2 regions of the Bacillus sp. OTU530 genome follow, and region 2 is predicted to be linked to the other one. Evidence: riboswitches for the same ligand, from Rfam matches in the RefSeq annotation. Region 2 holds a riboswitch; the other holds the start of a gene.
The links. A riboswitch is a leader RNA that binds a small molecule or an ion and turns the genes downstream of it on or off. The one in region 2 is predicted to bind lysine.
Positions count from the first base shown of each region.

Region 1: another riboswitch for lysine. It lies ahead of lysA (diaminopimelate decarboxylase); the one in region 2 lies ahead of AAHB12_RS01925 (amino acid permease).

Region 1 is NZ_JASATP010000017.1:78,508-86,415, forward strand. Features, by position in the region: gene hisA (1-(5-phosphoribosyl)-5-[(5-phosphoribosylamino)methylideneamino]imidazole-4-carboxamide isomerase) at 1-563, shown strand, start outside; gene hisF (imidazole glycerol phosphate synthase subunit HisF) at 557-1,315, shown strand; gene hisI (phosphoribosyl-AMP cyclohydrolase) at 1,312-1,617, shown strand; gene AAHB12_RS14435 (phosphoribosyl-ATP diphosphatase) at 1,630-1,953, shown strand; gene AAHB12_RS14440 (hypothetical protein) at 2,209-2,343, shown strand; gene pssA (CDP-diacylglycerol--serine O-phosphatidyltransferase) at 2,349-3,050, opposite strand; gene AAHB12_RS14450 (LTA synthase family protein) at 3,278-5,164, opposite strand; gene AAHB12_RS14455 (DUF3888 domain-containing protein) at 5,386-5,781, shown strand; lysine riboswitch at 5,939-6,119, shown strand; gene lysA (diaminopimelate decarboxylase) at 6,324-7,640, shown strand.
Region 2 is NZ_JASATP010000002.1:122,115-130,022, reverse strand. Features, by position in the region: gene AAHB12_RS01935 (ABC transporter substrate-binding protein) at 1-421, opposite strand, end outside; gene AAHB12_RS01930 (SIS domain-containing protein) at 814-1,800, opposite strand; gene AAHB12_RS01925 (amino acid permease) at 2,009-3,433, opposite strand; lysine riboswitch at 3,570-3,747, opposite strand; gene AAHB12_RS01920 (alpha/beta hydrolase family protein) at 4,277-5,122, shown strand; gene AAHB12_RS01915 (hypothetical protein) at 5,115-5,411, opposite strand; gene AAHB12_RS01910 (AraC family transcriptional regulator) at 5,488-6,366, opposite strand; gene AAHB12_RS01905 (sugar porter family MFS transporter) at 6,767-7,908, opposite strand, start outside.

The DNA.
Region 1 (7,908 bases), on a different contig from region 2:
ATGGTGCATTAGATGGTACACCAACGAATTTACCTGTAATTGAAAGTATTGCACGTACATTAAAGATTCCTGTTCAAGTGGGCGGCGGCATTCGCTCGATGGAAACAATTGAAGCATTATTATCAGTTGGTGTATCACGTGTTATTATCGGCACAGCTGCACTTTTAAATCCAGCATTTTTGCAGGAGGCTCTTGATAAGTACGGGGAGCGCATTGTTGTTGGCATTGATGCAAAGGATGAATTAGTTGCGACAAGAGGCTGGCTTGATGTATCAGATGTTCATTACATCACACTTGCAAAGCAAATGGAGGAAATGGGAGTAAAAACAATTATTTTTACTGATATTTCTCGAGATGGAACACTTACGGGTCCAAATCTTGAGCAGCTTAAGGCTTTGCAGGATGCAGTGAATGTTGATATCGTTGCATCTGGCGGTGTAAGCTCCCTAGAGGATATTAAAAACTTACATGAAATGAACCTGTATGGTGTGATTACTGGTAAAGCTTTATACGAAGGGAAATTCGCGCTAGAAGAAGCGCTGCAGGCGGTGGCGGTATGTTAACGAAGCGCATTATCCCTTGTTTAGATGTGAAAAATGGACGCGTGGTAAAGGGTGTAAATTTCGTCGGGCTGGCAGACGTTGGGGATCCAGTGGAGATTGCGGAAATTTACAACCGGGCTGGAGCGGACGAGCTTGTATTTTTAGATATTACAGCAACGCATGAAGGGCGCAAAACGATGATTGACGTTGTAGAGCGCACAGCGGCTGAAGTATTTATTCCATTAACAGTTGGCGGCGGCATTGGTTCAGTTGAAGAGATGTATAATCTATTGCGTGCCGGTGCGGACAAAATTTCCCTAAACTCTGCAGCGGTTCGTAATCCACAGCTGATTGCAGAGGGTGCTGAGCATTTTGGAGCACAATGTATCGTCGTAGCGATTGATGCAAAGCGCGTTTCTGACGGTAAGTGGAATGTGTTTGTAAGCGGCGGTCGTATCGATACGGGCCTTGACGTACTAGAGTGGGCAAAAAAGGCGGAAGAGCTTGGTGCGGGTGAGATCTTGCTGACAAGCATGGATGCAGATGGTACAAAGCAAGGCTATGATTTAGAATTAACGGAGGCTGTTTGCCAGGCGGTTACAATCCCAGTCATTGCATCAGGCGGCTGCGGCAATAATGGTCATATTGTAGAAGTATTCCAGGAAACATCAGTGGATGCAGCATTAGCAGCGTCGATTTATCATTATGGAGAAACGACGATTGCAGAAACAAAAGAAGAACTTGCCAAGGCGCGCATTGAGGTGAGACGATGAAGCCGGATTTCTCTAAAGGACTATTGCCTGCTGTTATTATTGATGATACAACGAATGATGTGCTCATGCTCGGCTATATGAATGAAGAATCCTATGCTAAAACATTAGAAACAAAAACAACATGGTTTTTTTCCCGTTCCCGCAATAAATTGTGGAATAAAGGAGAAACGTCTGGGCATTTTCAGCATGTAAAAGAAATGTACTTGGATTGTGACCAAGATACATTGCTTGTGCGTGTAAATCAAATTGGACCGGCATGCCATACGGGAAGCCGCACTTGTTTCTTTACGAAGGTGCTATAGGAGGAAAAGAAAATGACAGATATACTGCGTGCATTGTACGAAACTATTGTAGACCGGAAAAACAATCCAGTAGCGGAGTCGTACACAAATTACTTGTTTACAAAAGGCGAAGATAAAATCTTAAAAAAAGTAGGCGAAGAAGCTACCGAGGTTCTAATTGCAGCAAAAAATAATGATAAGGAAGAGCTCGTGTATGAAATTGCCGATTTAACTTTTCATTGCCTTGTTCTCCTTGCTGAGAAGGGGATTGCGCTTGAGGACGTAAAGAAGGAGCTAGAGCGCAGGCAAGGAAAGCTGTCTAAGACAGCAGATCGAAAAGAAATCGAGAGCCTGTAGGCGGCGAAGCACCAGGTTCCGATTACAGTTTCCTCTGATTCACACTACCCAGATGATACCGGCAGCTATGTGGCACAAAATGTGGAAACATTGCTTCGTCATGGCTTTACGGAGATTGCAACGTTTGAAAAACGCAAACGGATTATGAAGCCGCCTGAGCAATCTGTATTGCAGCGATAGGGAAATAATGCCATTCGTGAACTAGCGGTTTTGGTTTAAACTAAGAGCGAAGTATCATGAAGGAGGCAATTATGTATGAGCGAAAATGAGCAGTACAGAGATACGGGTAAATTGACTAACTATCATTACGGTACAGAAAAAGATACAACTACGAAAAAGAACAATAAAAGCAATACGCAAGATAGCAATAAAAATAATCCCCTCGCGTGAGGGGATTATTTTTTATTGCTACTCTTTTCAAAATGTCTGCGTCGTAAAAACTGCGATAGCATGTAAAGAATGTAGAGAGGAATAGCAATGAACAAAAATTCTGGCATGCGGTTTATCTCTCGTTTATACAAGGTGAAAATAATTGCAATCAAAAATAGTGTGACAATGATACTATATTTTGGAATTGGTATATCCTTTAAGCTTGGAATTTGAATGCGGCTTACCATCAAGATAGCAAAGATGATAAAAATGAGAATGAGTACAATGTTTGGAATCACGCGAGAAAATAATGTGAGAAATGCTACAATTCCCCCTGCCGCTGTAATTGGAACACCTGTGAAATACTTTAAGGATGTTGCAGTTGCTGTTACATTAAAACGAGCTAAGCGGTACGCACCAAATAACGGAAACAGTCCGGCTATGTACAATCCGGCAACACCGTATTGTGAAAAAGAGGTATAGTACATTAAGAGGGCAGGTGCTGCTCCAAATGTCACTACATCTGCGAGAGAATCCAATTCTTTTCCAAGAGGGGAATCAACTCGCAGCAAGCGGGCAATCCGTCCGTCGAGACTATCGAGCATCATGCCAATTAAGACGAGAATGGCAGCTGACCTGTAATGCCCAATAGATGCGTAGCCGATAGATAGAAAACCGCTGTATAAATTTCCGAGTGTAAATAAATTCGGAATGGCTGCTCTGTACAATGTGTGATCCCTTGCTTTCTTTTTAATTTTTTTCTTTGGTGTACAACAGTTTGTTCAACTTATCATAACACACTTTTAGAATCTCATACCATAAAATTCCCTTAATGGAAAAAAGGATTCAATTTATTGTTTATAGTAAAATATGAAGATAAAGGTTGTATATAGGACAAAAAAGAAGGGATGCTACGTCCCTTCTTTTTCGCCCCACAGCAAGCAGATCGTCATAATTACTCTAATATTGTTGTCATCGTTCCTGTATTTCGTTTGTTGCTAGGATCGAAACGAAGTAAATCTCCGTAAATAAGCTTATCTGAATTCCTCAGCTCAATTTTGGTTTTTTGTTTATATGGTTCGCATAGTTGTTCTTCAATCGGCACACCTGTCTGTTTCGCGTAGCAAATATTTTTTGTATATACGTAATCATTTGTGATGAAACTGCCATCGCGCATAACAACAAGCGGATCTTTCTCTTTAATAAACAGGTCTGTTCCAAATTCCGTGCTGTTCGTTGTTGAAACTCCAAGCAGATGAAGGAGAGTCGGCTTTACATCGATTTGTCCAGATACCTTGGAAATAGTTTGCCCGGACTGCTTTGGAATATGGATGATCAGCGGAACACGCTGCAGCTGCATCGAATCAACAGGTGTGATTTCGTTTTTGCCAAGAAACTGTGCCATAGCTGCATTATGGTTTTCAGAAATACCGTAATGATCTCCATAAATGACAATGATTGTATTGTCATACAGTCCTTCCTCTTTCAGACGCTGGACAAAATATTTTATTGCTTCATCTGTATACCGTACGGTCGGGAAATATCGATTGACAATCTCACTCTCTGAATTATACTCCTCAATGAGACGGTCCTTCGGGTCAATGGTAAATGGAAAATGATTGGTTAGCGTAATAAACTTTGTATAAAATGGCTGTGGCAGCTCCTTTAAATACGAGATGGATTGTGTAAAGAAGTCTTTGTCTTTCAGTCCCCAGCCGACGGAATTTTGCTGCGTACCAACGAAATCCTGTTGATGGTAATAGCGGTCGTATCCAAGTGATGGATACATGAGATCGCGATTCCAAAATGTTTTATCATTAGAGTGGAACACAGCTGAAAAGTAACCGTAATCTTTTAGTATTTCAGGTGTTGCTGTATATTCATTGTTAAAATGTGTAAAAAATACGGAGCCACGATCAAGTGGATAAAGCGAGTTTTCGATAGTAAACTCAGCATCCGATGTTTTACCTTGTCCTGTTTGATGATAAAACTGATCAAAATAGTAGCTTTCTTCTATAAAGCTATTTAGAAATGGCGTAATTTCCTCACCGTTTATTTTTCGATTAATGACAAAGCTTTGCGTGGATTCCATGGAAATTAAAATCACATTTTTCCCTTTGGCAACACCAAACATAGCTGGATTGCTTCCCTTGTCCTTTACTTTTACGTAGTTTTCAATTTCTGCAAACGTATTGCTGCTTGCAAACACTCGTTGTGCGGATGATCTGGATTGCAGAACAATATCATAGAGATGATATGTGTAAAGACCGAGATTTTTGACAATCATTTTTCTATCAAATGAACGCGCAAATAACTGAGGCCTATAGACTTCAGCCACCGTTACATGGAATAAAAACAACGAAGCCGCCCCCAGAAAATAAATAGATTTTTCTTTTTTTGTAAGAGGAGAGACATCGGCAAAGCGTGGGAACCTTCGAGAAACAAATAGCAAAATGAAGAGGTCAACAAACATAAATAATGTTTTGTATGTCATCAACTCACGGATACTTGTGCCAAGGTCAGCCATATTATTTGTTTGAAATACAACAGGTAATGTTACAAAATCATTAAAGAAGCCATAAAATATTGCATTTGAAAACAATAATACAGATAAAAGAAAGCTAATGAGTATAACATAGACGTTTCGGTATGTATCAGTTAATAGAGCAATCCCCAAAAACAGTAGAAGTGTACTAATCGAATTAAGAAAGAGAATGGCTTCCTCAAATGCGTTCTCAATGTTTATATCAAACGCAAGCTTATATACTACATACGTCTTTAGCCAAAGAAGAGTGGCTGCCAAAAGGGTAAAGCGCACCTTCCTAAATAATGTATTCATGATCAAGCTCCTCTCCGATGAAGGCTAGCAAATATATTCTTTATTTGTATACATATATATGTAAGCAGGGACATGCTCTATTCATAATGCCTTGCTTTATATTGTCTTTATTACGTTAATTATTATATAAAAACAAACAGGTGTTGTGGATGATTTTGGACACTTCTATGAAAAAATATAGATTGGGTACAATATTTACGGATACGACAGTTTGGAGGGAGAAGATGAACAAACGAATGTGTGCTGCAGTCACATGCTTTTTCCTATACAGCAGTTCGGCCGCATTGGCGAGTGCGCCATCATTTCCTATGCTGGAGGATGCTTTTTTTTCTGTGTTATTTCCGCAAATCAATGAGGCAATTCAAAAGTCTTATGGAGAGCAAAAGAAGTATGATTGTCCGAAAATTGTAGAGATGAAGAAGCTTTACAGTGGTACGTATCTGTTTCAATCCTCCATTGAGGTGATTACATATCATCAGAAGCCGCAGGGAAAGCCGGAGCCTCCCTTTGAGAAGGTAAGGATTACGTTTGATAATGAACAGGGGGAATGGGAGGTGAAAAGCACGAAGCTAACGCGATTGCCTGATAGCACAAATTTGGCATGCCGAAAGCCAGTGTAGGAATGAGAGGACCTTTGTGCCTGCTTCTTGAAGGACTGCATAATATTTCACTTTTCTACATAAATGTGAATGAGTTGCTGAAAAAGTATTTGACAATGTACATTTTTCTCTGCTATCTTTAATATCAGCAAAAATAAATACAACGGCCTCATCTGTTCTCGCGAATAGAGGCTGCAGGAGTCAAGAGTAGGCTGTGTGAAGTCGGGTAGGATTAAAGAGCGCAGCGCGAAAGGGGTAACTGCCGAAGCGGCAAAACAGCTGCCATGTTTTGTTGCTGGGTCTGCACTGAATAAGTGTGGAACTGTCACAAGTACGTCTTGTGAGGAGCTATTAGAGATGCTGATGCGGTTTCTTATATGAAAATATGTAGGGCGCATAGTTTGAAGTAGTCATTTTCTGTAAGAAACGCGTGTGAACATAGCAGTTCGGCGCGTTTTTTGTTTATACAAATAAAATGGATTGTGTTCTTAGCTTCACTGTTTCCTTTTCTTTTGAGAAATGGATGTAGGTGTGCAGAACGTATAAATAAGGGGGAAATTTAGGTGTATTTGCACGGTACAAGCAGAATTAATGAAAAGGGACATTTAGAAATCGGGGGCTGTGACACGACGGAATTAGCAAAAACATATGCTACACCGCTTTATGTATATGATGAAGCTTTAATTCGAGAAAAATGCCGTGCGTATAACCGTGCGTTTCAGGAGAGCGGATTCTCCTACCAAGTCGCATACGCAAGTAAGGCATTTTTGTGCATGGAAATGAGCCGTTTAGCTGCAGAGGAAAACATGTCTTTAGATGTTGTGTCTGGTGGAGAATTGTATACGGCGCTGCAAGCCGGTTTCCCAGCAGGGCGCATTCATTTTCACGGCAATAATAAAACAGAAGAAGAATTAGTAATGGCACTTGAAGCAAATATTGGCTGCTTTGTTGTTGATAACTTCTTTGAGTTAGAGGTTCTTCATGATTTAGCGCAAGAGCGTGAGCAAAAGGTGAATATTTTGCTGCGTGTAACACCGGGTGTTGAGGCGCATACACACGAGTATATTACAACAGGTCAGGATGATTCAAAGTTTGGTTTTGGCGTTTCTAGCGGACAGGCGCTGCAGGCGGTGAAGCATGCTGTAACGAAGCCGTACTACAATGTGCTTGGCATCCATTCTCATATCGGTTCCCAAATTTTTGAAACGGATGGATTTGTTCGTGCAGTCGAAGTATTAGCAACATTTGTAGATACTGTTCGCTCCGAAACAGGACATACAATGCCGATTTTAAATCTCGGAGGCGGTTTTGGCATTCGCTATACAGAAGGCGATACGCCGCTCCCAGCCGTACAATATATTAAAGAGATGACTGATGCGGTGCGCGAGCAGTTTACACAGCGTAATTATCCTCTGCCGGAAATTTGGATTGAGCCAGGCCGCAGCATCGTCGGTGATGCTGGCACAACGTTGTATACAATCGGTTCTATTAAAGACATCCCAGGTATTCGTAAATACGTGGCCGTGGATGGCGGAATGACAGATAATATACGCCCTGCGTTGTACGGTGCAAAGTATGAGGCAATTTTGGCGAATCGAGCAAATGAAGAGTCGAAGGAAGTTGTATCGATTGCCGGCAAGTGCTGCGAAAGCGGCGATATGCTGCTTTGGGATATAGAGCTTCCAGAAGCGGCGTCACGGGATTTACTTGCGATTTCTTGCACAGGGGCATACGGATATTCAATGGCAAATAACTATAACCGTATCGCGCGCCCTGCAGTTGTATTTGCAAAGGACGGAAAAGCGCAAGTTGTTGTGGAGCGGGAAACATTAGAAGACCTTGTACAAAAGGATCGTATTCGAGCAAGTGAGCTCGTATGAAAGCAAGAGGATGAAAAAAATTAAAAAATAGGCGGACAACAGTACGTTGTTCGCCTATTTTTGTAAGAAATTAACATAATTGTATCGCCGCAAGTCTTGCGCACAAGGGGACCTTCGCGGAAAAAGTGCTTATCATTTGCTTTGTTCCCGAGGTAAAGCAAGCTGTGCAAACCTACAGAGCAACCGTTGCTTCAGGCAGAAATACATGAATTCCCTATTCACTTACTCGGAATTGTATGTTTATTGAAAGAGAAAGTGTAGTTTTGGA
Region 2 (7,908 bases):
ATGAAAACGGGGTGATTTGATTTTGAACAAGCTGGGAGGACCAAGCTGTATCTTCCTTATAATAAGAGGTTAAATCAAGAGCTTTATTTCCTTGTACAAACTTGTAGGCAAATTGGTCACTCCACGTAAAATATATGTCGGGGGGATTATTCGTTCCTAGTAATACTCTAATCTTTTCTTTATAGGAATCATTTAAGACAGCTTCTGTTTGAATGTCGATATTAGGATGCTGCTTTTCGAACTCCTGCACAACATTCTCAAAATAGCTTTTCTCAGGCTCCTTTGGCCACCTGTGGAAAAATTTTAACGTAATTGTTCCCTTCTCATCTTTTGCCTCAGAAGACGTTTTTTGGCCAGAACAGCCGCCAAGCAATAAAGATAAGCCCAAAACTGATGCCAATACAAGCTTTGCCTTTTTCATTGATATTGCCCCCTTATCAACTTATGTTTTAAAGAAAACTCGCCAATTGGCGAGCCCTGCCCTTTGGCGAAGACAGAGACGTAGTTGCGCTTATATGGTATTCTTAAAATTTCCGACTACATCGAATTCGCTTCTAGCTGGAAATTTATCCTTTCTTACAGTATAAGAAAAGCGGATCTGCGCCTTTTGCTCGTGAAGGACAGCTCTCCGACCGATTAGATATCTTTTATCTCATCGGTCGGGGAGCCTTCCCTTACAGTCAGCAGTCCATGTTATCTGAAAAATATTCCTAAAATTTATTATATCTTTGATAAAAACTATACCATAATGTCATATAACATTATATTGTAGATTTTAAAAAGAGTAAATATTCAAAGTTTTATTAAGATAGATTAATATTCCACCTTCCACATATAACGTCTTGTACTTAACGGATGATTACGCGCTTCTGCTAGCTCTTCTGCATACTTACGTAATACACGGTTTAAGATTAGCGGCGCAATGTATCCTTTTACCTCTTCATCGATACCTGCAAGATCGTATTCCTTTGCATCTAAGATAGTAAGCTTCTTTCCGTAGCGCTTAGAGAAGGACAGCGCTCTCTCTTCCAACGCTCTTGTTTCATCTAACCCCAGCAGGATGATAAATGGTACTTTCTCATCAATAATTTCAAATGGACCATGGAAATACTCACCAGCATGGATTGCGTGTGAATGAATCCACTGCATCTCCATAAGAATACAAATACTGAAGGAATAAGCAACTCCATAGTTAGCCCCACTTGCCATTGTATAGATGACAGGCTCTTTTGCATGAGATGCTGCGAACACCTTTGCATTTTCGCCTTCTTGTTGCAATGCTTTTTCATACACAGCTTGTAAATTCTCTAAGCTTGTGACTAACCTTACAAACTTTTCATTGTTTTCAACAACATGCAATACCCCAAAGACTAATTGATATAAAACGCCAAGATTAGTATCGAAAGCGTTTACATCATTACCCCATTCATATTTCAAGAAACGGTCTGAGTTTTTGGCTAATGGAGACTCTGGCTCATTCGTCAAAGCTACTGTATAAGCCCCTTTTTCTTTTGCAAACTTAGCGGCCTCTACTGTTTCAGGAGTCGTTCCGGACATGGAACACAAAATAACTAGTGATTCTTCCCCTAGTTGACGTGGATTTCGATGAATAAACTCATTTGAACTATACAAATCAGAAACAAGTTTTGTTGCTTCACGATCTAGCACATACTTCGCCGGATACATAATAGCAGAGGAACCGCCGCATGCTACAAAAAATATATTGCTGATGCTTTTACTTTGCAATTCATCCAACACAACCTGCACTTGACTGTTTACATTCGCTACCGCTTTACTCATTTCTTTCCACCTCTTATTTTCATTTTATATAACATAGTTTTTTAATATGTTATATATTGTTATGTTACATAATATTTTGTTATGCGTCAATATGTATTTTCTGAATTTTTCTAATATTTCATTTATTACTCTGTTTTGAACCTATATAAATAGGACAGCTCTAAAAGTCCGCAAAAACTAGACATTTAGAACTGCCCTTTCTATCCTATTAAGCAGATTTTCTATTTTCATCCCCAGGGATTATAGGGTTCTTCTTCAACTGGCCATAGAATAAAATACCGCTTGCAAGCAACAGCATACCAAATAAGAAAGTTTTCATATCAGCTGTTCCTGCTTTAATCACCCATAAGGAATATACTGTGGAGAGCACAGCAATCACACCATCAACTACTCGCCCTCTCCCGTTTTCATACGTCTCACCCGTAATAACAAGCTTGAGCTGGAAAATAGAAGAAATGAAATACGGTATTAAATATGAAAGCGTCGCAATGACAATTACAAAATCAAACGCTGCAGAAATGGAATTGGAAACTGTTGAGAAAATGAATAGCTGTCCAAGTAAATTTGTCACAACAAGAGAAAATATAGGAGTTCCTTTTTTATTTTCCTTCAAAAACGCTGGGATAAACATTCCCTGCTTTGCGGCTTGATATGGTACCTCAGAGCTTAACATCACCCAGCCAAGCGTAGAACCAATTAAACTAATAAGTCCTACACCAGCCAATACTTTTCCGCCAATCGGACCAAGTACAGTTGCAATGGCATCAATTAGCGGTTTATCAGAATGAATCAATGCTTCTTGATCCAACATCCCCATAACAAGTGTACTAATACCGATATAAATTGCAAGCGCAATAAACAAACCAAGTGTAGTTGCGCGTTTCACATCCACTTGCTTCCTTGCTCTAGAAGCAAATACAACAGCCGACTCTACACCGATAAATGCCCAAAGCGTCGAGAGAGCTGCATTGTTGATTTGTCCGAATAATCCAATCGCATTACCTGCCTCATCTGTCTTATCCGCGACAAATGGCAACATATTCGCTTTCTCGAATGCAAACAAAGCAACGATAATAAACAATGCAAATCCCATTATCTTTGCAGAAGTTGCCAAAAAGTTAAGTTTACCGGCATTTTCTAAACCGCGTAAAATAATAAAATGGATTGTCCATAGTAACAGCGTACATACAAGGAATGTTAATGCATTTCCTACCTTCAATGTAAAGGAACCGATTGTAAATAATTCTGCTTTACTTGTAAGTACAGGGAAAAATGTAGATAAATACCCCGCAAATGTCGTAATAATTGCAATATTACCAGCCAAGTTTCCAATCCAATATCCCCAAGAAGCCATAAAGCCCGATAAAAGCGAGGCCTTTGAACCTGACTTAAACAATTCCTTAGCATAAATTTGCGGACCGCCATTTAGGTTTGGCTTACGAATTGCTAAATTTCCAAACACTAAGGCTGTCATAAGTACGCCCAAGCCAGTTAAAACCCAAGCGCCTATTACACCAGCCGGGCTGGCAACTTCAGCTAAAGAACGAGGCAGCATAAAAATACCGGACCCGACCATATTCCCGACAACAAGGGATGTCAAAATCCATAACCCGAGCTTATTTCCTTTACTCATTTTATTTGTTCCCCTCTCGACATATCCTATCGCTCAAAAGTAGATGGCTATCTGCTTTTTGCCGTTGCATGTTCTATAATCAGCACAAAAAAACACACCCTCTGACGGGTGTGCAGGCAAACTCATCCGCATCAGACAAAAAGATAGTTCATCATAGCACTCGCTATGACAGTTCTGCACCTATTCGGATACAGCCCCAGCTGCTTTGGTTGGAGAACCGCAGCGCTTCGGCAGTGCTTCCTTTCCATCGCATTCTTCAAGCTCCCCAGCTCTCCCGCTATGTACTCTTAAACACCGCAACCTCTACCTCATCTTGAGCTGATGAGGAAGTATTATTTTATTATACTAAACTAGCATACACAGAGAATATCTATGCGTCAACACGAAACATTATTCCAAATCATGCACCCTCATGATTTTAATTATTCAAAATAAATAAAAATTCAGAATAGACAATAAAATATCTTCTCTCTTTCAAACATATTCACAAATATACAAAATATTAAAAAATTAAAATTTTATATCAAAAAGACAGGTATTGAGTTTTCAGTTACCTTGAAAATGGCGAAAAGAATGCTTTATACCCCCTTGTTTAAATTATATTAAAAAACAAAATCCAAACACTCTAACTGGTATAAATCGTATAAAACTATCCTCCCTGGAATGAAGGTACTCCTTGTTTGACCTCACTTTCATCCCACACCTAAAGGAGTGGGCTTTCCCATTCGGAAAATCTGTAATGTAAAGAAAACTCGCCGACTGGCGAGTTTCCTTTACATTACCTTGCTATTGCTCCTTTTTCAAGCTATAGTACTTACAAAATAAATTACGAAGGAGCACAGCATGATCTATCACACTACATATATATCAGGGACATATAAAGTAAAAGGATACATTGCTTTCCCGAGCGGATTCTATATGTCACCGGTAGAATTACAGGAGAAGATGGAACAATTTTATGAAGCAGATAACCTGCCGCTTACAACGATCGCAAGCTCTACTGGAAAAGACCGGAAATTTCTCCTTTCACACAAGCTCCCTGCCTTCATCTATTGCCGAGGCGGCATCGGAAAAGTCGGCCGCGTAAAAACCGATTGGGTAGAGCAATTTGCAAATCATGGCTACATCGTCTTTGCTCCTTGCTATCGAGGAAACGAAGGCGGCGAAGGGCGTGATGAATTTGGCGGTGCTGAAAATGAGGATGTACTCTCGGCCTATCGTTTTTTGCGCAGCCTTCCATTTGTCGATGAAAACCGCATTTCTATTATGGGATTCTCGCGCGGTGCCATTAACGCGGCGCTAACTGCGGCCGCACTTCCTGATATTCACACGTTAACCCTTTGGGGCGGTGTATCCCATCTGGTGCAGACGTACGAAGAGCGGATCGACCTGCGAAGAATGCTTAAACGAGTAGTTGGCGGCTCGCCATCTAAAGTACCAGATGCGTATACAAATCGTTCACCCATCTGCATGGCGCATCGGATCACATGTCCTGTCCTCATCATGCACGGGACTGAGGATGTACAAGTAGATTTTCAGCACGGATTCAGTATGTACCAGAAGCTGCAGGAGCTTGGACATAAGGTTGAGCTGCACCAATACGCTGGCTTGGGGCATCATCTTCCGCCCCACGTCCATAAAGAAGCCTTGTCTAATATGTTTAAGTGGATCAAACAGCAATCTACTTAAATCGCTCTAATTGCTGAAGCATATTTTCCTTTGTTAAAATAGCAATTTGCCGTTCACCAAACAAATCAAAATGAGGATACTCAGAACGATGATGCAGCGCTCGCGCCGGAATACCATATGCTTCTCCCCATTTGAGCAGCTTATCCAAATCAGAACAGCCTACCTTTGTGACTGTTCTCATCTCGGGAAATCGATCATCAAGCCAATAATGGGTCAAAAACGCGATTTCCCCTCGCTTTACCTTCTCCTTCCACTCTTGCAATTCTTGTCGCTTAATTCCAAAAGCCATCTTCTCACCCTCTCTCATTAGCTTAGTTTCTTTCTAGTACGAAAGCTATATCCATGAATTTTTTCCCTTTTATCTCCTACTCTGTCTGCAGTTGATTCAACTTTCTATACTCTCCCGGCGCCACACTTGTTTCTTCAGAAAAAACAGACGTAAAATAATAGACAGAGGAAAAGCCTGTAGCTTCTGATATTTCTTTAATCGCTAAGTTTGTTGAACGCAGCATTTCAGCTGAGACTCTTACCCTTTCTTTGCGCACAAACGCTGTAAAGGATACACCTAAAATTTCACTAAATAACCGAGATAAATGCCGAGGTGAAATGTGCAGATATTGAGCTACATCCGTCAAAGACAGAGGCTGGGCTAGATTATCTTGAATAAACAGCTGTGCCTGCTGAATCAGTTTATTAGCAGATGAGTGAGCGTGAGGATGTTTACGCTCATCCACAATGCTCATAGGACAAAATAATACTTGCAGCGAAAGCAGCAAACTATAGCCAAGGGACCGCAACAATACATCTGGACACGGCTGACTCGCATGGTCCAGTAATGTTTTCCATAAAAGTGCCGCTGGTGACTGCGTAGCGTCTTCAATATAAAAATCTGATGTTTCAGCAAGCTTTCTAAATAAATGGATAGTCTCTTCGGTTGAAGTACCTTCATCAATTTCAAATCCAACCCACAACAAAGATAAATTCTGCCCTTTGTGAATTCTATGCAGCTTGCCAGGACGCGAACAAAAAAAGGTCCCTTTCTGAAGTGTGTAGTCCTTGCCGTCCTCCAAGTAAAGACCTGAACCATCCAGGACATAACATATCTCAAAAAACGAATGTTTGTGAATTGGATTGTCCTGATGATTCGGATGTGCTCCCCAGTAATAAACGCGAAAAGAGGCCTCATCGCCAGGCAAATAAGCAGCTCCTTTTTGCAGTGTATAAATGGCAGTACTGATATTCATTAGGCTCCTCCAGTTAAACGAAAGATGTTATCAAGAGTTTATCAAAATACCTCTTCACAATCTAACATATTAGTAGTTATTTTATACTCAACCTGTTTACATCCATCCGTGCTTTTCTCCACTAGGTTTTCCTTAAACTCAGAAGGTGTTATGGCCAGAAAAAAAAAAGCAGCCTCCGTATACAAGGCTGCTCCACATTCGTTATTAATACCCTATCCATACATTTCTATTTTCAGCTAAACCCGTACAAGTAAGCTTAACCAGCAAATTTCGGATGAACACACCAGCTTGTACTAAGACGATTGCTCCCGCCCGCCGTGTGCAAACTATATATTCACAATTCAGATTACCCCTAAACGCAAGCGTTTACAATTACCATTTTAAAAATAGATAGTTATTCTTATTGGGCCTTCGCCATTGATTCCTTTGTTTTATCTTCGCCATATCGGGAACGGAAGTACGCTTCTATCTCTTCAAGCGTACGACCATTTGTTTCTGGCATAAATTTGTAAACGAAACCAATTCCTAATAAACCAAGAGCAACGAAAACAAAGAATGTCGTGGATAAGCCTACGTAATTTAGCAATATCGGGAAAGTAAAACCAATAATAAAGTTTACAACCCATAGGAAAAATACACTAATACCAGAGCCAAGACCTCTTAACCTTTGCGGGAAAATTTCTGCAGTCACTAACCATGTTACTGGTCCAATACATCCTTGCATAAAGGCAAGGAATAGAACTGTTAAAGAAAGTACAACATAAGGTAACGCAGCAGATCCTTTCAGAACCATTGAGAAGAGCGCAATAAGGAAAAGGCATGTTGTCGTTCCGGATAAACCAATAATCAACATGGGACGACGGTTAACCCTGCCAATCATCCAAATACCAAATATTACAGCAAGCACTGAAATAAGTCCATTCGCAATGTTCGCAATTAATGCCGTCTTTGTACCGAAACCAGATTGTTCAAGGATTTGCGTTCCATAATACATAATGGAGTTGACACCTGTGATTTGATTCACGACGGAAACTCCAATCCCAACCAGCAAAATCCGACGTAACCATGGTACGGAAAAGTCTTTCATCGTCGCTTTTTCAAGATCTGCATCTTTTCTTACTGCTTCTTCAATTTCATTAAATTCAACATCAGCTTGTTTCTCATCACGTATTAGCTTAAGGACACGCAGCGCCTCATCTTTTTTTCCTTTTGATGCCAGCCATCTCGGACTTTCTGGAACCTTGAGCATACCTACAAATAACAGTAAAGCTGGAATTGCAGAAATAACAAGCATATAACGCCAAACATGCCCAGTACTAGCCATTGCAACACCAAGAATTGCGTTGATGACATAAGCTAATAATTGTCCGCCGGTAATCATAATTTCATTTTGGGCTACCATTCGGCCTCGTTTCTCATGAGGTGCCATTTCTGCCAAAAAGGCCGGTACCATAGATGATGCTCCCCCAACAGCAAGCCCAAGTAAGAATCGGAAGATGATCATGATTGAAATATTAGGTGCAACTGTCGTCCCAAGTGACG